Linked DNA regions of Variovorax paradoxus. The main gene of each other region encodes a partner of the protein of the gene in region 3 in a complex. Links are inferred from orthologs where the notes say so. Each region holds a gene or a part of one and is shown on either strand. Other genes may lie near its edges. The genes, in order: dnaN, QFZ47_RS26235, dnaX and holA.

Region 1 (4,280 bases), 3.1 Mb from region 3 along the record:
CGTGCACGAAGTCCTGCGTGAGCACGCTGCTCTTGATGTTGCCGTGGTGGCGGCGGCTGATGCGCAAGAGCGGCTTGTCGGTGCGGGCGTCGAACTCGCTGCTCACCTCGGCCGGTACGCCGGTGGTGTTGAGCTCGCGCAGCTTGGCCTGCAGCGCCACGGCCGAGGCTTCGGCCGCGGGCGTGGTGTCGAGGTCGAGCGCCACGCCGTCGGCAATGGCGCGCAGGGCTTCGGCATCCATGAAGTTGCGCAGCCGCGCGATCACGGCCTCGGCCAGCTGGTGCTTGCGCGCGAGCTCGGCCAGGGTGTCGCCGGCGAGGGTGGTCGAGTTCGGGCCGCCGGTCTCGATGCTCGCATCCTTCAGCGCCACCTTGAGCAGGAAGGCATCCAGCGCAGGGCCGTCCTTCAGGTACTGCTCTTCCTTGCCGACCTTCACCTTGTACAGCGGCGGCTGCGCGATGTAGATATGGCCGCGCTCGACCAGCTCCGGCATCTGCCCGGTAGAAGAAGGTGAGCAGCAGCGTGCGGATGTGGGCGCCGTCGACGTCGGCGTCGGTCATGATGATGATGCGGTGGTAGCGCAGCTTGGCGACGTTGAAGTCGTCGGCGCCGCCGCCCGCGCTGGTGGCGCCCGCGCGGCCGATGCCGGTGCCCAGCGCCGTGATCATCGTGAGGATTTCGTTGCTGGTGAGCAGCTTCTCGTAGCGCGCCTTTTCCACGTTCAGGATCTTGCCGCGCAGCGGCAGGATGGCCTGGAACTTCCGGTCGCGGCCCTGCTTGGCGGAACCGCCGGCGGAGTCGCCCTCCACCAGGTAGACCTCGCACAGCGCGGGGTCCTTTTCCTGGCAGTCGGCCAGCTTGCCGGGCAGGCCCATGCCGTCGAGCACGCCCTTGCGGCGCGTCATTTCGCGCGCCTTGCGGGCGGCTTCGCGGGCACGGGCGGCTTCGACGATCTTGCCGCAGATGATCTTGGCGTCGTTCGGGCGCTCCTGCAGGTAATCGGTCAGGAGGCGGCCGACGATGTCTTCCACCGGCGCGCGCACTTCGCTGGACACCAGCTTGTCCTTGGTCTGGCTCGAGAACTTGGGCTCGGGCACCTTCACGCTCAGCACGCAGCACAGGCCTTCGCGCATGTCGTCGCCGGTGACTTCGACCTTCGCCTTCTTGGCGAACTCGTTTTCTTCGATGTACTTGTTGATGACGCGGGTCATCGCGGCGCGCAGGCCCGTGAGGTGGGTGCCGCCGTCACGCTGCGGAATGTTGTTGGTGAAGCACAGCACCTGCTCGTTGTAGCCGCTGTTCCACTGCATCGCCACTTCGACGCCGATGTGCGTGCCCGGGATGCCGCCGTAGGTGTCGGCCGGCTTTTCGCCAGCGGCATAGAACGAGTTCGGATGCAGGACGGTCTTGCCCTTGTTGATGAACTCCACGAAGCCGCGCACGCCGCCGGTGCCCGAGAAGTCGTCTTCCTTGCCGGTGCGTTCGTCGAGCAGGCGGATGCGCACACCGTTGTTCAGGAAGCTCAGCTCGCGCAGGCGCTTGCTCAGGATTTCGTAATGGAAATCGGCGTTTTCCTTGAAGATCTCGGTGTCGGGCAGGAAGTGCACCTCGGTGCCGCGCTTGTCGGTGTCACCGATGATCTTCATCGGCGAGACCTCGAAGCCGTTCACGGTCTCGAGCAAACGGTTCTGCACGAAGCCGCGGCTGAACTCGAGCTCGTGGATCTTGCCTTCGCGGCGCACGATGAGGCGCAGCTTCACGCTCAGCGCGTTCACGCAGCTCACGCCCACGCCGTGCAGGCCACCCGACACCTTGTAGCTGTTCTGGTTGAACTTGCCGCCGGCATGCAGCTCGGTGAGCGCGATTTCAGCGGCCGAACGCTTGGGCTCGTGCTTGTCGTCCATCTTCACGCCGGTGGGAATGCCGCGGCCGTTGTCGGTGACGGAAATCGAGTTGTCGCTGTGGATGGTGACGACGATGTCGTCGCAGTGGCCGGCCAACGCCTCGTCGATGGAGTTGTCGACCACTTCGAACACCAGGTGGTGCAGGCCCGTGCCGTCGGAGGTATCGCCGATGTACATGCCAGGGCGCTTGCGCACCGCCTCGAGCCCTTCGAGGATCGTGATCGAGCCTTCGCCGTAGCTGGTGTCGGCGGGCGTGATCTCGATCGGCACCGCACTCTCGATCTCGGGCGTGTAGACCGGCTCGGTGTGGGGTACTTCGGGCTTGTTTTCTTCGGCACTCATTCGGATATTCCTCTATCGCTCACGGCATTCACGTGATTTTTCGGGCTCTCAAAAGCTCATTTCGCCGCCTCTTGAAAGCGCAAACCCGCGGAGGGCCGCGGGCTGTCTGCGCAAGGCGCTGTGTTTTCTGTCTTCTAGATTCGCATCGGCATCACGACATACTTGAAGGATGCGTTCTCGGGGATGGTCAACAGGGCCGAGCTGTTGGAGTCGGCCAGGTCCAGCTTGACCATGTCCTGGCCCATGTTGGACAGCGCGTCGATCAGGTAGGTCACGTTGAAGCCGATCTCGATGGCGTCGCCGCCGTAGTCGATGTCCAGCTCGTCCTGCGCCTCTTCCTGCTCGGCGTTGTTCGATGCGATGCGCAGCGTGCCGGGCTCGATGTTCAGGCGCACGCCCTTGAACTTTTCGCTCGTCAGGATGGCGGTGCGCTGCAGGCTGGCCAAAAGCGGCGCGCGGCCCAGCGTGACGCTGTTCTTGTGGTTCTTGGGAATCACGCGGTTGTAGTCGGGGAACTTGCCCTCGACCAGCTTGGTGACGAACTCCATGCCGCCGAAGCTGAACTTGGCCTGGTTGTTCGCAAACTGCATCTCGATGGCGCCTTCGGCGTCCGACAAGAGGCGCTGCATCTCGAGCACGGTCTTGCGCGGAAGAATGACTTCCTGGCGCGGCACTTCGACGTCGAGCGTGGCCGACGAGAACGCCAACCGGTGGCCGTCGGTGGCCACCAGGCTCAGCTGCTTGCCCTCGGCCACGAACAGGATGCCGTTCAGGTAATAGCGGATGTCGTGCACGGCCATCGCAAACGAAACCTGCGAGAGCAGGTCCTTCAGCGTCTTTTGCGGCACGCTGAACACGGGGCCGAAGTTGGCGGCCTCCTGCACCAGCGGAAAGTCCTCGGCCGGCAGCGACTGCAGCGTGAAGCGGCTCTTGCCGCCCTTGAGCACCAGCTTGCTGGCGCTCGATTCGAGGCTAACGGTCTGGTCGGCCGGCATGGTGCGCAGGATGTCGATCAGCTTGCGCGCGCCGATGGTGGTGGTGAAGTTGCCTTCATCGCCGCCGAGTTCGGCCGTGGTGCGGATCTGGATCTCGAGGTCGCTGGTGGTCAGCTGCAGCTGGCCGCCGGTCTTGCGGATCAGCACGTTGGCCAGGATCGGCAAGGTGTGACGCCGCTCGACGATGCCCGCCACCGATTGCAGCGCGGCGAGGACCTTGTCCTGGGTTGCCTTCAAAACGATCATGTCTTCTTCCTCTTCTCTTATCTCTTTGAATCCGCCAGTGAGACGCCATTCTCCGCTGTTGCGAGGGGCATTTTGGATGACATGCGATCAGCCCTTAAGCGTCTGCTCGAGGACGTGCAGCTGCTGGTTGAGCTCGGTGAGCTGCTGGCGCTCGCCCGAGATCTTGCGCACCGCGTGCAGCACCGTCGTGTGATCGCGCCCGCCGAACAGCTCGCCGATTTCGGGCAGGCTCTTCTGCGTGAGCTCCTTGGCCAGGTACATCGCGATCTGCCGCGGCCGCGCAATGCTGGCCGGGCGCTTCTTGCTGTACATGTCGGCGACCTTGATCTTGTAATAGTCGGCCACCGTCTTCTGGATATTCTCGACCGAGATCTGCCGATTCTGGATCGACAGCAGGTCGCGCAGCGCCTCGCGCGCCAGGGCGATCGAGATTTCCTTCTGGTTGAAGCGCGAGTAGGCCAGGATCTTGCGCAGCGCGCCTTCGAGCTCGCGCACGTTGGAGCGCACGTTCTTGGCGACGAAGAAGGCCACTTCCTCGGGCATCTCGGCCGATTCGGCGCGGGCCTTGTTGATCAGGATGGCCACGCGCATTTCGAGCTCGGGCGGTTCGATGGCCACCGTGAGGCCCGAATCGAAGCGCGACACCAGGCGCTCGTGGATGTCGGCCAGGCCCTTCGGATAGGTGTCGCTGGTCATCACGATGTGCGACTTCTTGGCCAGCAGGGCCTCGAACGCATTGAAGAATTCTTCCTGCGTGCGGTCTTTATTGGCGAAGAACTGCACATCGTCGATC
Region 2 (4,434 bases), 220 kb from region 3 along the record:
CTCAGCTGGCCGCTGCTGGCGGCGTAATGCAGCGGCGTCCAGCCGGTCTTGTTGACGGCGGCGTCGCGCTTGAGCAGCTGGGCGACCAGTTCCTGCTGGCCTTTGATGGCGGCCAGCATCAGCGGGGTTTCGTCCTTGGCGTTGGCCAGGTCGACATCGGTCTGCGGCGATTCGAGCAGCACCTGTGCGACCTTGGGCGATGGTTCGCGCAAGGCGATGATCAGGCCGGTCTGGCCGTGCTCATCGCGCGTGTTGGGGTCGAAGCCGCGGTTCAGCAGGGTGCGCACGCCGCTGGCATTGTCGCCGCGCACAGCCCGGAAGAAGTCTTCGAACGAACCGGCATGCGCGATAAAAGTTGCTGCTACGACAATAAGATACAGAAACTTCTTAATGCATTTCTTCATTTGGTTTTTATCGCGTTGAACAGCGTTTCAAAATTGTCGCTCGTGGCTCGCGCAATCTCTTCGAGCGGCAGCCCGCGCAGTTCGGCGATCTGCCTGGCGACGTACGGCACGTACGACGGATTGTTGGTCTTGCCGCGGTACGGCACGGGTGCCAGATAGGGGCTGTCGGTTTCGATCAGCATGCGGTCGAGCGGCACGAAGGCCGCCACGTCGCGCAGGTCCTGCGCCTTCTTGAAGGTCAGGATGCCGGAAAAGGAAATATAGAAGCCCAGGTCGAGCGCCGCTCGGGCCACTTCGGCGGTTTCGGTGAAGCAATGGAACACGCCGCCCGCAGCGTTGCCGGAGCCGTCCTCGCCCTCCTCCTTGAGTATCGCCAGCGTGTCGGCCGAGGCTTCGCGCGTGTGGATGATCAGGGGCATGCGGGTTTGCTGCGCGGCGCGGATGTGCACGCGGAAGCGGTCGCGCTGCCATTCCATGTCGGCAATGCTGCGCCCGCCCTTGCGTTCTTCCATCTGGTAGTAGTCGAGCCCGGTTTCGCCGATGGCCACCACGCGGGGCAAGGCCGCGCGGCGCACCAGGTCGTCCACCGTGGGTTCGGCGATGTCCTCGTTGTCGGGATGCACGCCGACGCTGGCCCAGAAGTTGTCGTAGCGCGCGGCCAGCGCCTGCACATCGTCGAACTCCTCGAGCTTGGTGCAGATGCACAAGGCCCGATCGACCTGCGCCTCGGCCATGGCGGCGCGGATTTGCGGCATCTGGTCCGCGAATTCAGGGAAAGTGAGGTGGCAGTGGGAATCGGTGAACATGGCGCTGATTGTCTGGCTTATGCCAGGGACACCGAGGAACCGGCTTTGCCGGGCCTCTGGTGTCGCCCCCGGTAGGGGGTGGGCGTAGCGACACGAAGTGCGCGCAGCCTGGGGGCGAGCCTAGATAGTCTGTGTCGGGCGGTCGGAGGCCATCGAACCGCCGAGCGCCGCTTCGATGCGGGCCTTGAGCTGGCGCGATTTTTCGTCCGACGGAAAACGGATGCCCACGCCCGGTGCCCGGTTGCCCGCGGCGCGCTGCGGCGTGATCCATGCGACCTTGCCAGCCACCGGGTAGCGCTGCGGGTCTTCGGGGAGCGTCAGCAGCACGTAGACATCGTCGCCCAGGCGGTATTCGCGCGAGGTCGGAATGAAGATGCCGCCTTCGGCAAAGAGCGGAATGTAGGCGGCATAGAGCGCGCCCTTTTCCTTGATGGCGAGCTGGATCACGCTCGGCCGTTGAGGCGCCGGGGCGGCGGGTGCGGATGCGGCTGGTTGGTTCATGGGCGGCGAGCAGCAGAGTTTAGGGTGGTTCGCGCTTCGCTCACAAGCGCTTCCAGCATCAGGCCCGGGTTGTAGGGATGTTCGGCGGTTCGGGCCGCGTTCGCGAGCGACTTCGACCAGCGCGCCAGCGCCAGGTGCGAAGGCACGGCGGGCGGCAGGTCGGCGGCCTCGAAGAAACGCGGCGCGGCGCCGTTGCCAACGGCCATCAGGTCGTGGCAGAGCTTCTGCAGCGAGCCGATGGCCTGCGATGGCGACTGGTCCGCAAGGGCGGCCACGTCGCCGCGCGAAACGGCCTTGGGCAGCAGCGACCAGGCCTTGGGCGACTGGCCGGAGCGCGCGAGCCGCAAGGCATCGCTGGGCCGCCCGCCGGCGGCGCGCAGCAATGCGGTGGCATCTGCGGCGGGCACGTCCTGCGCGGCCAGCCAGGCTTCGGCTTCGGCCGTCCCGGGCCAGGGCAGCGTGAAGCCCAGGCAGCGGCTGCGGATGGTCGGCAGCAATTGCCAGGCCGCCTCGCTGGCCAGCACAAAGCGGACATCGCCGACCGGCTCCTCGAGCGTCTTGAGCAGCGCATTGGCGGTGATGGTGTTCATGCGCTCGGCCGGATACACCAGCACCACCTTGCCGCGGCCGCGGGCGCTGGTGCGCTGGGCAAAGCCGACCGCATCGCGCATGGCCTCGACGCGGATCTCGCGGCTGGGTTTGCGCTTCTTGTCGTCGATGTCGGCCTGCGCCTTTTCGTCGAGCGGCCAGCCCAGTTCCTGCATGGCGACCTCGGGCATCAGCACGCAAAGGTCGGCGTGGGTCCGCACCTCGATGGCATGGCAGCTCGGGCAATGGCCGCAGGCGGTGCCGCCCTCCTCCTTGGGCTGTTCGCACAGCCAGGCGGCGGCAAGCGCCAGCGCGAGTTCGTATTGGCCCAGGCCCGAGGGCCCCTGCAGCAGCCAGGCATGGCCGCGCTGGCGCAGGAGCTCCGCGAGCGGCCGATGCAGCCAGGGCGAAAGCGCCGGCGTGCTCATCGTGCCGCTCCGCTTGCGGGTGCCAGCGCGCCGCGTGCGACAAGCGCCGTCTCGACCTGCTGCCAGACCTGGTCGCGCGTCTGGCTGGCGTCGATGCGCACGAAACGCCGCGCATCGGCCGCCGCGCGAGCCGCGTAGCCCGCCGCGACGCGCCGGAAGAATTCGACCGGCTGGGACTCGAACTTGTCGGGCAGGCGGGCTCCCGCCAGGCGCTGGGCGGCGATCTCGGGCGCCAGGTCGAACCAGAGCGTGACGTGAGGCTGAAGCAGCCCTGCCGCTCCCCTGCCCCCCTGCACCCATTGCTCCAGCGTCGACAGCACCTGCGTATCGAAATCGCGGCCCGCGCCCTGGTAGGCAAAGGTGGCGTCGGTGAAACGGTCGCACAGCACCACGTCGCCGCGTGCCAGCGCCGGCTCTATCACCCGCACCACGTGGTCCCGCCGCGCCGCGAACACCAGGAGCGATTCGGTCAGCGGGTCCATCGGCTGCTCGAGGATCAGCACGCGCAGGGTTTCGGCCAGCGGTGTGCCGCCGGGCTCGCGCGTGCGCACGACCGTGCGGCCGCGGGCCTTGAAAAGCGCCTCCATGGCGTCGAGATGGCTCGACTTGCCGGCGCCATCGATGCCCTCGAGCGTCAGAAACAGGCCCTCACTCATTGCGCAACTTTCGGTTTGGGTTCGCCGCCGCCGCGCTGGTAGCGGTTGACCGCGCGGTTGTGGTCGTCGAGCGAACTGCTGAACTGGCTGGTGCCGTCGCCGCGCGAAACGAAGTACAGCGACTTGCTTTGCGCCGGCTGCACCGCCGCCAGCAGCGCCGCCTTGCCCGGCATGGCGATGGGCGTGGGCGGCAGGCCGCCGCGCGTGTAGGTGTTCCAGGGGGTGTCGGCCAGCAGGTCTTTCTTGCGAAGGTTGCCGTCGAACGCGGTGCCCAGGCCGTAGATCACGGTCGGGTCGGTTTGCAGCGGCATGCCGGCGCGCAGCCGGTTGACGAAAACGGCGGCGATCTCGGAGCGGTCCTTGGCTTTTCCTGTCTCCTTTTCGACAATGCTGGCCAGGATAAGCGCCTGATCCGCCGATTGGATCGGCAAATCGGCCGCCCTGGCGGCCCACGCGGCTTCGAGCTTCTTGTCCATGGCCCGCATGGCACGCTGCAGCAGCGCGACGTCGGTCGAGCCCTTCGAGTAGGTGTAGGTGTCGGGGAAGAAGCGGCCTTCGGGATGCACGCCGGGCCGGCCCAGTTTGGCCATCAGGGCATCGTCGGGCAGGCCGACGGTCTCGGGCTTGAGTTGGTCGGCCTTGGCGAGCGCGGCGCGCACCTGCCGGATGTTCCAGCCTTCGACCAGCACCAGGCTGCGCGTGGCTTCCTCGCCGCGCACCAGCACGTTGAGCAGCATCTTGGGCGTGATGCCGCGCTCCAGTTCGTAGCTGCCGGCCCGGATCTGGCGGTCCTGGCCCGAGATGCGGAACCAGAAATAGAGCATCTGTGGCTGCACGTCGGTTCCGGTGTCGGCCACCGCCTGCGCAACGCCGCGCGGCGTGGTGCCGGGTTCCACGGAAAGATCGACGCTGGGCGCGGGCAGCTTGAGCGGCTGATGCACCCACCAGAGGCCGGCCGCGCCGAGGCCGAGCGCAGCCAGGGCGGCGAGCAGAAAAAGCGTGAGGAAGAAGCGGCGCACGGGTCCGATGATTTAGCGGAGAAAGGAAAACG
Region 3 (4,371 bases):
TCGAGACGCCCACCGCGATCTGCGGTGCGCGGCCCTGCAGCACGAAGGCCTGGAAGAACTGGTTCTTGGCCTGCAGGTTGATGGTGTGCTCGTAGGCGCCGGAGCACACGTCCGCCGAACCGCCCACCACGGCCTGCAGCGCGCGTGCGCCGCCGGCGAAATCGGAGATCTCGACATCGAGGCCCTCGGCCTTGAAATAACCGAGCTGCTCGGAAATGGTGAGCGGCAAATAGTAGAACGCCGCCTTGCCCCCCACTGCGATGGAAATCTTCGTCTTCTCGAGCTTGGCTTGCGCAAAGACCCGCGGCAGCGCAATCGTTGCTGCAGCGACTGCGGAGACTGTCATGAGGGTTCTGCGGTGGAGCATGGAGCGATCCTGCGGGCTCTTGATTCTGTGAACCCGATCGAGCTTAGGGGTGCGCCCCTGTTGCCTGCATCGGGGTCATCCCGTGCGGGTTTCCACGTAAGCATGAAGACCTCCGCGCGGCCTGTGCCGAACGGCCTGTGGCGGGGCGCCGCAGAGGCTGTTTGCGCGCTTATCGCGCGAGAAAAAGAATGGCGATATTGACCAGGAAACCGAGCGCCCAGACCGCGCTGCGCGCGGAGCCGATGCCCTTGATGTAGAGCGCGATATAGGCCACCCGCAATACGACATAGGCCGCGGCCAGCATGTCGAGCCGCGCCTGGTTGGCGCCGAGCTGATGCGCGATGATCACCGCGCCGATGAAGAACGGAAGGCCTTCGAAGCTGTTGGCTTGCGCGCAGTTGGCGCGCGCGCGCCAGCCGCTCTGCCTTGCGGCCCAGTCGCGCGGCTGCACGTTGTCTCGCGGGCCGAAGCTGCCGGCCTTGGCGACCCATGCCGCGAGATACGGCAGGCCGCAGGCGATGAACACGCACCAGTAGGCGATGGTGAGCAGGGAAAAAGTCATTGGAATGTTGTCTCCGTTCGGCAGAGCGGCTGCAGCGGCCGCTGCACGCTATCGGCGGTCTACCAGGGCATGCGCGATGGTGCCGAGATCCACGTATTCGAGTTCGCTGCCGGCAGGCACGCCGCGCGCGAGGCGCGTCACGTTGAGGCCGCGCTGCCTGAGCGCTTCGCCGATCACATGCGCGGTGGCTTCGCCCTCTGCCGTGAAGTTGGTGGCCAGGATGACTTCGCTCACGGTGCCGTCGAGCGCGCGGTCGAAGAGCTTCTGCAGGCCGATGTCCTTGGGCCCGATGCCGTCGAGCGGGCTGAGCTTGCCCATCAGCACGAAGTAGTAGCCGCGAAAAACCCCGGTGCGCTCGAGCGCGGCCTGGTCCGCGGGCGTTTCGACCACACAAAGCTTGCTCGCGTCGCGGCGCGTGTCGAGGCACACGTGGCAGACCGGCGCTTCGGTGAAGGTGTTGCAGCGCTCGCAATGCCGCACGTTGCCAGCCGCCTGCTGCAATGCGCGCGCAAGCAGCTGCGCGCCCTCGCGGTCGTGCTGCAGCAAGTGGAACGCCATGCGCGAGGCCGACTTGACGCCGACACCGGGCAGGCGGCGCAGCGCATCGACCAACGCGTCGAGCGAACTGGCGTCGGCCATCAATGGCTCAGAACGGCAGCTTCATGCCGGGCGGGAGGCCCGGCATGCCTGCGGTGAGCTTGCCCATCTTCTGCTCGCTGGTTTCCTCGGCCTTGCGCACCGCGGCGTTGAAGGCGGCAGCCACGAGGTCTTCGAGCATGTCCTTGTCGTCGGCCAGCAGGCTCGGGTCGATGGTGATGCGCTTGACGTCGTGCTTGCAGGTCATCACGACCTTGACCAGGCCCGCGCCCGACTCGCCTTCGACCTCGATGGTGGCCAGTTCTTCCTGGGCCTTCTTGAGGTTGTCCTGCATTGCCTGCGCCTGCTTCATGAGGCCGGCCAGTTGTCCTTTGTTGAACATCGTTGGTCCTGATTGGTTGGAATGGGGGAAGGATAAGAGAGATGGCGGTCGATGCCGAATGCCGCAAGAGCCGGCACGGGTTTTCAGTGGCGTTGCGTCAGGCCGGCTTCAGTGTTCCGGGCACGATCTTCGCATCGAATTCGCGCATCAGCATCTGCACTTCGGGATCGCTGCGAATGGCCTCCTCGGCCACGCGCTGGCGCTCGTCGGCCGCCTGCTTGTTGCGGCGCGCGGGGCTGTCGACCACGCCGCCGATCTCGATGGCGAGCTTCACGCCATGGCCCAGCGCGGCCAACGCATCCGTGAGCTTTTCGCGGGCGGAAGGCTGGTTGAGCAGTTCGCGCTCCACGCGAAGTATCCACTGGTCGACATCGCGCGCCACCAGCTGCGACTGCAGTGCGAGTTCGCGCGCCAGGGCGTTGATGCTCTCGGCCGCGATCATCTGCGTGACCGTGGCATGCCAGAAATCGCCGTCCTCGCTCGGTGGAATGGGCTGCGCCGGACCGCGCTGCTCGTCGGGCCGCGGCACGTCCCGCTGGCTCGGCGGCGGCTGCACGCGCATGGGAACAGCAAGCACCCGGGGCGCCTCGGCAGGCGCCGAGGGCTCGGCCGCGGCGGAAGGCCTGGGCCCACCCGGGCGCATGGGTTCGCTGACCACGGCCAGACGCTGGCCTGCGGGCGCCGGGATGGCTGGAGGCGCCGGTGCAGCGGCCGAAACCGAAACCGGCGCTGCGGCGATCTCCGCCGCGACCCGGGCCGGCGCTGCGACCGCAGCGGCCGAAACAGCCCGGCGGGCTTCATTCAGAGTTTTTTTTTCCGTGGAGGCCGAAGAAGCGGCCGCGTTGGAAGGCTTGAAGGCCAATAGCCGCAACAGCACCATGGTCAGCGCCGCGTACTCATCGGGCGCCAGGCCCAACTCGCCGCGCCCGTGCAGGCACAGGCTGTAGAGCAGCTGGGTTTCGTCGGCAGGCATCAGCGACGCGAGGCGCGCCGTCTCGGCCGCGTCGGGGTCGGTGGCCGAATCGGCCGACTCCGCCCGCGAGGGCACAGCCTGCAGCACGGCCATGGCCTGCAGCACTGCGGTCATTTCTTCCAGCGTGGAAGCGGCCGACATGCCGTCGCGCCGCAGCGCCTCGGAGGTGTCGACCACCGTCCTGCCGTCGCCCTGCGCCAGCGCCTCGATCAGCTGGAACACATGGCCGCGGTCGACGCTGCCGAGCATCTGGCGCACGCCGGTTTCGAGCAGTTCGCCGTTGCCGAACGCGATGGCCTGGTCGGTCAGCGACAGCGCATCGCGCATCGAGCCGCGCGCCGCGCGCGCCAGCAGGCGCAGCGCCTGCGGCTCGGCCGGCACCTGCTCGGTCTGCAGCACGCTCGTCAGGTGCTCCAGCACCGTCTCGGGCGCCATCGGCCGCAGGTTGAACTGCAGGCAGCGCGACAGCACCGTGACCGGCACCTTCTGCGGATCGGTGGTGGCAAGAACGAACTTGAGGTACTCCGGCGGCTCTTCGAGCGTCTTGAGCATCGCGTTGAACGCGGTGTTGGTGAGCATATGCACCTCGTCGATCATGAAGACCTTGAAGCGCCCCTGCACCGGCTTGTAGACCGCCTGTTCGAGCAGCGACTGCACCTCGTCCACGCCGCGGTTCGATGCCGCGTCGAGCTCGGTGTAGTCGACGAAGCGGCCCGAATCGATGTCCTTGCAGGCCTGGCACACCCCGCACGGCGTGGCCGTGATGCCGCCCTGCCCGTCCGGGCCCTGGCAGTTGAGCGACTTGGCCAGAATGCGCGAGACGGTGGTCTTGCCCACGCCCCGCGTCCCGGTGAAAAGATAGGCGTGATGCAGGCGCTGCGTGGTCAACGCGTTCTCGAGCGCCTGCACCACGTGCCCCTGGCCAACCATCTCACCGAAGGTTTTCGGACGGAACTTGCGAGCGAGCACGAGATAAGACATTGCGGGCATTCTAAAAGGCGCCGCGGCCCCTCTTGCCCTCACCCCGCAATCAAAATGGCCCCCTCTTTTTCGTGGGACACCGAGGAACCGGCTTTGCCGGGCCTCTGGTGTCGCCCCCAGCAGGGGGGTGGGCGAAGCGACACGAAGTGCGCGCAGCCTGGGGGGTTACAATAAGTGCTGACGGGCCTCCCTGCATGGTGAAGTGGCCAACCGGGTCAGGTGGGGAACCAAGCAGCCCTAACTGCGTAGTCAGTGCCAGGGGTAAGGCTCGTCAACCTAACATCAAAAAGCCGTGAGTTCTCAAGGCAAGAACTCACGCGCTGAAAGAAGGGCTGCGAGCCCTGCTCCCACCTTCACGCGCTTCCGGCACCGACCAGCATCTCGCACGGCCCGACGAAGCCTTCGCTGCCTTCGAACTGTCGCAGCGCCTCTTCGATGGCATCCCAGGTGCTCGCGCGCTCGGCCTCGTCGAGCCCGACCATCATCTGGTGCAGCGCTCCGAAGGACTC
Region 4 (4,383 bases), 2.6 Mb from region 3 along the record:
TTCAGTCCGCCCCCTTCCGGCGCGTCAGCTGCGCACTTCGCCCTGCCCCAGCACCACGTACTTGAGCGAGGTCAGCCCTTCGATGCCGACCGGCCCGCGCGCATGGAACTTGTCAGTGCTGATGCCGATTTCCGCCCCCAGGCCAAACTCGAAACCGTCCGCGAAGCGGGTGCTCGCATTGACCATGACGCTGGCCGAATCGACCTCGCGCAGGAAACGCTGCGCATGCACATGGTCGCGCGTGACGATGGCGTCGGTGTGGTGGCTCGAATAGCGGTTGATGTGCGCAATGGCCTCGTCGACCCCTTCGACCACCTTGATGCTGATCACGGCGGCAAGGTATTCCTCGGACCAGTCGGACTCGACCGCATCGACGACCCTTGCGCCGGAACCGAGGGTTTCATCCGCGCGCAGGATCCGGGCCGCCGCCGGGTCGCAGCGCATTTCCACGCCCTTGGCCGCGAAGATCGCGGCGATGCGGGGCAGGAAGTCTTCCGCCACCGCGGCCGACACCAGCAGGCCTTCGGCCGCATTGCAGGGGCTGTATTTCTGCGTCTTGGCGTTGTCGACGATGCGCAGCGCCATTTCGAACTCGGCCGTGTCGTCCACATAGACGTGGCAGTTGCCGTCCAGGTGCTTGATGACCGGCACCTTGGCATCGCGGCTGATGCGCTCGATCAGGCCCTTGCCGCCGCGCGGGATGATCACGTCCACGAACTCGGGCATCGCGATGAGCTGGCCCACGGCTTCGCGGTCGGTGGTCTGCACCAGCTGCACCGCATCGACCGGCAGGCCGGCCTCGGCCAGCGCGCCGGACACCAGCAGCGCCAGCGCCTTGTTCGACTCGATCGCCTCCGAGCCGCCGCGCAGGATCGCGGCGTTGCCGCTCTTGATGGCCAGGCTCGCGGCCTCGATGGTCACGTTGGGGCGGCTCTCGTAGATCATGCCGAAGACGCCGATCGGCACGCGCATCTGGCCCACGCGGATGCCGCTGGGCTGCTGCTTCATGCCGATGATCTCGCCGATCACGTCGGCCATGCCGGCGAGTTGCTCGCAGCCCAGGGCCACGGTCTCGATGACCTTGGGCGTGAGCTTGAGGCGGTCGACCATCGGCGCCGAAAGCCCGGCGGCCGTGGCGCGCGCCAGATCCTTCTGGTTGGCCTCGGCCAAGCCAGGGCCGGCTTCGCGCAGGCGCTTGGCCAGCGCCTTCAATGCTCTGTTTTTGGTAGCTGCATCCGCACGGGCCATGAGGAATGCGGCGGTTTTTGCCTGCAGGCCGAGGGTCTGCATGTGCTCGCTGACGTTGAACGCGTTCATGCCGGCATTTTCCTGCATTTGGATCAACCCCGGGCTTTGCGCCCTCACCCCTACCCTCTCCCGGAGGGAGAGGGAGCAAGCGCAGCGCTGCTGCAGGCGCGGCACAGCATCAGCGCCAGGCGCTGCAGGGCCTGCCAACTGCTGGCGGGCCAGTCGGGCTGCTTCAGGCCCTTGCAGATGCCGTCCACCACATGGGCCGCGCGCAGCAGCCGGGCCAGCATGCGGTCGTCGAGCCGGGGCAGCACGCGTTCGAAGGCGCGCTCGCGCGGGCCCCAGATGCGGTTCTCGCGCAGCGCCATGGGCAGCGGCCGGCCCGCGGCCATGGCGTCCTTCACGCGCTTGAGGGCGCGAATGTCCTCGGCGATCGTGTAGTGCACCAGCACCTCGGCCTCGCCCTCGGCCTGCAGGCCGTCGAGCATGCGCGCCACGCGCTGCGGGTTGCCGGCCAGCACGGCCTCGGAGAGCTTGAAGACGTCGTAGCGCGCCACGTTGTTGACGGCGCCTTCGACCTGCTCCCAGCTCAGCTCGCCCGCCGGATGCAGCAGGGCGAGCTTCTGGATTTCCTGATGCGCGGCGAGCAGGTTGCCTTCGACGCGGTCGGCAAAGAACTGCAGCGTGCGCTGGCCTTCGTCGCCGGGCATCACGCGCTGGCCCTGGAGCCCGAGGCGCTGCGCAATCCACTGCGGCAGCGCGGCGCGTTCGATCGGATCGACCTGCAGGCTCACGCCGTTGTTCTCGAGCGCCGAGAACCAGGCGCCGGTGCGCGTGGCCTTGTCCAGCCGCGGCAGCATCACCAGCGTGAGCGTGCTGTCGTTGCCGGGCGCGCCCTCGGCCAGCTGCTGCAGCGCCGTGCTGCCGTCCTTGCCGGGCTTGCCCGAGGGAATGCGGATCTCGACGATCTGCTTGTCGGCAAACAGCGAGAGCGAGCCGCCCGCCGCAAGCACCGCGCTCCAGTCGAAGTGCGCGCCGGCCGCGGTGTACGAGCTGCGCTCCGTATAGCCTTGCAGGCGCGCCGCGGCGCGGATGGCGTCCGCCGCCTCCTGCGCGAGCAGCGGCTCGTCGCCGTGGATCGTGTAGAGAGGCTTCAGCCCCTTCTGCAGATGGGAGCCCAGTTGGGCGCTGGCAAGTTGCATGGATGGAAAGCGGCCGGCGTGGGCTCGAGCCTAGAGTTCCTTGACGGCCGCGAGGCGGCGCATCAGCTGCTGCGCGATGTCGGCCTGCATGTCGCGGTAGAGCAGCTCGGCCTCGCCTTCCTTGGCGAGCGCGTTGGTTTCGTTGAAGCTCAGGTCGCGCGTCTGCGACACCTCGGTGGGCGCCAGCAGCATCTTGCCGCCCGGCGTGCGCAGGCTGAAGCGAACGCGCAGCTGCAGCTGCAGCTCGCGCAGCAGGCCCGCCGAATTGGTCGAGATCACGATGCGGTCGCGGTTCTCGCCGAGGATCTCGAGGATCGCGTCGGCGGTCTGGGCCTGCTCGGGCGGCACCAGCGTGACCGTGCCGGCGGCCCGCATTTCGCGCCGCAGCCGGTTGATCAGTTCCGAATTGCCCGACACCGACAGCGTCTTGAACGCGAACACCGGCGCCTTGCGCAGTTCGAATCCGCAGCCGGCCAGGCCCAGGCTGGCGCCCGCCGCGGCAAGACCCAGGAGAAAGCCGCGGCGCGGCAGCGGGGCGTTGCGATTGTTCATGCTTCTGTCGTTCGTTCAGATGACCACGTTGACCAGCCGGCCGGGAACCACGATGACGCGCTTGGCCGGCGCGCCTTCGGCGAACTTGACGAAGTCGTCGCAGGAAAGCGCGAGCGCTTCGATCTCGGCCTTGGAGGCGCCGGCCGGCACGCGCAGCGCGCCGCGCAGCTTGCCGTTGACCTGGAGCATGAGCTCGATCTCGTCCTGCTCGAGCGCGCCTACATCGACCACCGGCCAGGGCGCGTCGAGCAGATCGCCCAGCTCCTTGTCGTAGCCGAGCTGCTGCCAGAGCTGGTGCGTGATGTGCGGCGTGGCCGGATACAGGCAGCGCAGCAGGATGCCGAAGCCTTCGCGCAGCGCGGCCGTGTCGCCGGCGCTGCCGTCAGGCTTGAAGCCTTCGAGCGCATTGAGCAGCTTCATTGCGCCCGACACCACCGTGTTGTATTGCATGCGCTGGTAGTCGTAGTCGACCTGGCGCAGCACGGTATGCACCTCGCGGCGCAGCGCCTGCGCGGCCTTGCCGAAGGCCTGCCCGGCGATCGCCGCCGGCTGCACGTCGGCCTGCGCGACGCCGAAATTCCAGACCCGGCGCAGGAAGCGGTAGCTGCCTTCGACGGCCGCGTCGTTCCACTCGAGCGTGGCTTCGGGCGGCGCGGTGAACATGGTGTAGAGGCGCGCGGTGTCGGCGCCGTACTTCTCGATCAGGTCCTGCGGGTCGACGCCGTTGCGTTCGCTCTTGCCCATCTTGCCGACGCCGCCGTATTCGACCTTGGTGCCGTCCGCGGTGGTGCCGCCGACGATGCGGCCCTGCGCGTCGAGCGTGGGCGTGACCTCCAGCGGCGGGTGGTAGTTCTTGCCGCCCCGCTCGTCGCGGTGGTAGTAGATGTGGTTGAGCACCATGCCCTGCGTGAGCAGCTTGCTGAAGGGCTCGTCGACCTTCACCAGACCCAGGTCGCGCATGACCTTGGTCCAGAAGCGCGCGTACAGCAGGTGAAGAATCGCATGCTCGATGCCGCCGATGTACTGGTCCATCGGCATCCAGTAGTCGGCGCCCTCGGCCACCATGGCCTGGTCGTTCTTCGGATCGCAGTAGCGCATGAAGTACCACGAGCTGTCGACGAAGGTGTCCATGGTGTCGGTCTCGCGCCGCGCGGGCTTGCCGCAGACCGGGCAGACGACGCCGGCATGGAAGCCTTCGTGCTTGGCGAGCGGATTGCCGGAACCGTCGGGCACGCAATCGGTCGGCAGCACCACGGGCAGGTCCTTCTCGGGGACCGGCATCGCGCCGTGCTCGTCGCAATGGATGATCGGGATCGGCGTGCCCCAGTAGCGCTGGCGGCTCACGCCCCAGTCGCGCAGGCGCCAGGTGGTCTGCAGCTCG

What was found.
Region 1: the proteins of dnaX (region 3) and dnaN are in contact, whole or in part, in a cryo-EM structure (PDB 8GIZ), measured with the Escherichia coli proteins. The link is inferred for Variovorax paradoxus from one-to-one orthologs.
Region 2: the proteins of dnaX (region 3) and QFZ47_RS26235 are in contact, whole or in part, in a cryo-EM structure (PDB 8GIZ), measured with the Escherichia coli proteins. The link is inferred for Variovorax paradoxus from one-to-one orthologs.
Region 4: the proteins of dnaX (region 3) and holA are in contact, whole or in part, in a cryo-EM structure (PDB 8GIZ), measured with the Escherichia coli proteins. The link is inferred for Variovorax paradoxus from one-to-one orthologs.

Annotation. Positions count from the first base shown.
Region 1 is NZ_JAUSXL010000002.1:1,898,710-1,902,989, reverse strand. What follows is about bases 1,435-4,280. They hold dnaN (DNA polymerase III subunit beta), read right to left. Parts: upstream 3,488-4,280; coding sequence 2,381-3,487; downstream 1,435-2,380. Other genes in these bases: dnaA (chromosomal replication initiator protein DnaA), read right to left, coding at 3,575-4,280. UniProt on the Escherichia coli protein: Confers DNA tethering and processivity to DNA polymerases and other proteins. Acts as a clamp, forming a ring around DNA (a reaction catalyzed by the clamp-loading complex) which diffuses in an ATP-independent manner freely and bidirectionally along dsDNA.
Region 2 is NZ_JAUSXL010000002.1:4,771,946-4,776,379, forward strand. What follows is about bases 718-3,717. They hold QFZ47_RS26235 (DNA polymerase III delta subunit-related protein), read right to left. Parts: upstream 2,728-3,717; coding sequence 1,708-2,727; downstream 718-1,707. Other genes in these bases: QFZ47_RS26225 (TatD family hydrolase), read right to left, coding at 718-1,210; QFZ47_RS26230 (PilZ domain-containing protein), read right to left, coding at 1,331-1,711; tmk (dTMP kinase), read right to left, coding at 2,724-3,383; mltG (endolytic transglycosylase MltG), read right to left, coding at 3,380-3,717. In the rest of the region: QFZ47_RS26220 (ankyrin repeat domain-containing protein), read right to left, coding at 1-404; more of QFZ47_RS26225, read right to left, coding at 401-717; more of mltG, read right to left, coding at 3,718-4,402. UniProt on the Escherichia coli protein: Part of the beta sliding clamp loading complex, which hydrolyzes ATP to load the beta clamp onto primed DNA to form the DNA replication pre-initiation complex.
Region 3 is NZ_JAUSXL010000002.1:4,995,315-4,999,685, forward strand. What follows is about bases 1,435-4,371. They hold dnaX (DNA polymerase III subunit gamma/tau), read right to left. Parts: upstream 3,863-4,371; coding sequence 2,006-3,862; downstream 1,435-2,005. Other genes in these bases: recR (recombination mediator RecR), read right to left, coding at 1,435-1,568; QFZ47_RS27295 (YbaB/EbfC family nucleoid-associated protein), read right to left, coding at 1,576-1,908; QFZ47_RS27310 (class I SAM-dependent methyltransferase), read right to left, coding at 4,216-4,371. In the rest of the region: QFZ47_RS27280 (ABC transporter substrate-binding protein), read right to left, coding at 1-367; QFZ47_RS27285 (MAPEG family protein), read right to left, coding at 537-929; more of recR, read right to left, coding at 978-1,434. UniProt on the Escherichia coli protein: Part of the beta sliding clamp loading complex, which hydrolyzes ATP to load the beta clamp onto primed DNA to form the DNA replication pre-initiation complex.
Region 4 is NZ_JAUSXL010000002.1:2,368,669-2,373,051, reverse strand. Bases 410-3,358 are described here. They hold holA (DNA polymerase III subunit delta), read right to left. Parts: upstream 2,451-3,358; coding sequence 1,368-2,450; downstream 410-1,367. Other genes in these bases: leuS (leucine--tRNA ligase), read right to left, coding at 3,018-3,358; QFZ47_RS14870 (LPS-assembly lipoprotein LptE), read right to left, coding at 2,481-3,002; QFZ47_RS14880 (glutamate-5-semialdehyde dehydrogenase), read right to left, coding at 410-1,317. Outside these bases: more of QFZ47_RS14880, read right to left, coding at 25-409; more of leuS, read right to left, coding at 3,359-4,383. UniProt on the Escherichia coli protein: Part of the beta sliding clamp loading complex, which hydrolyzes ATP to load the beta clamp onto primed DNA to form the DNA replication pre-initiation complex.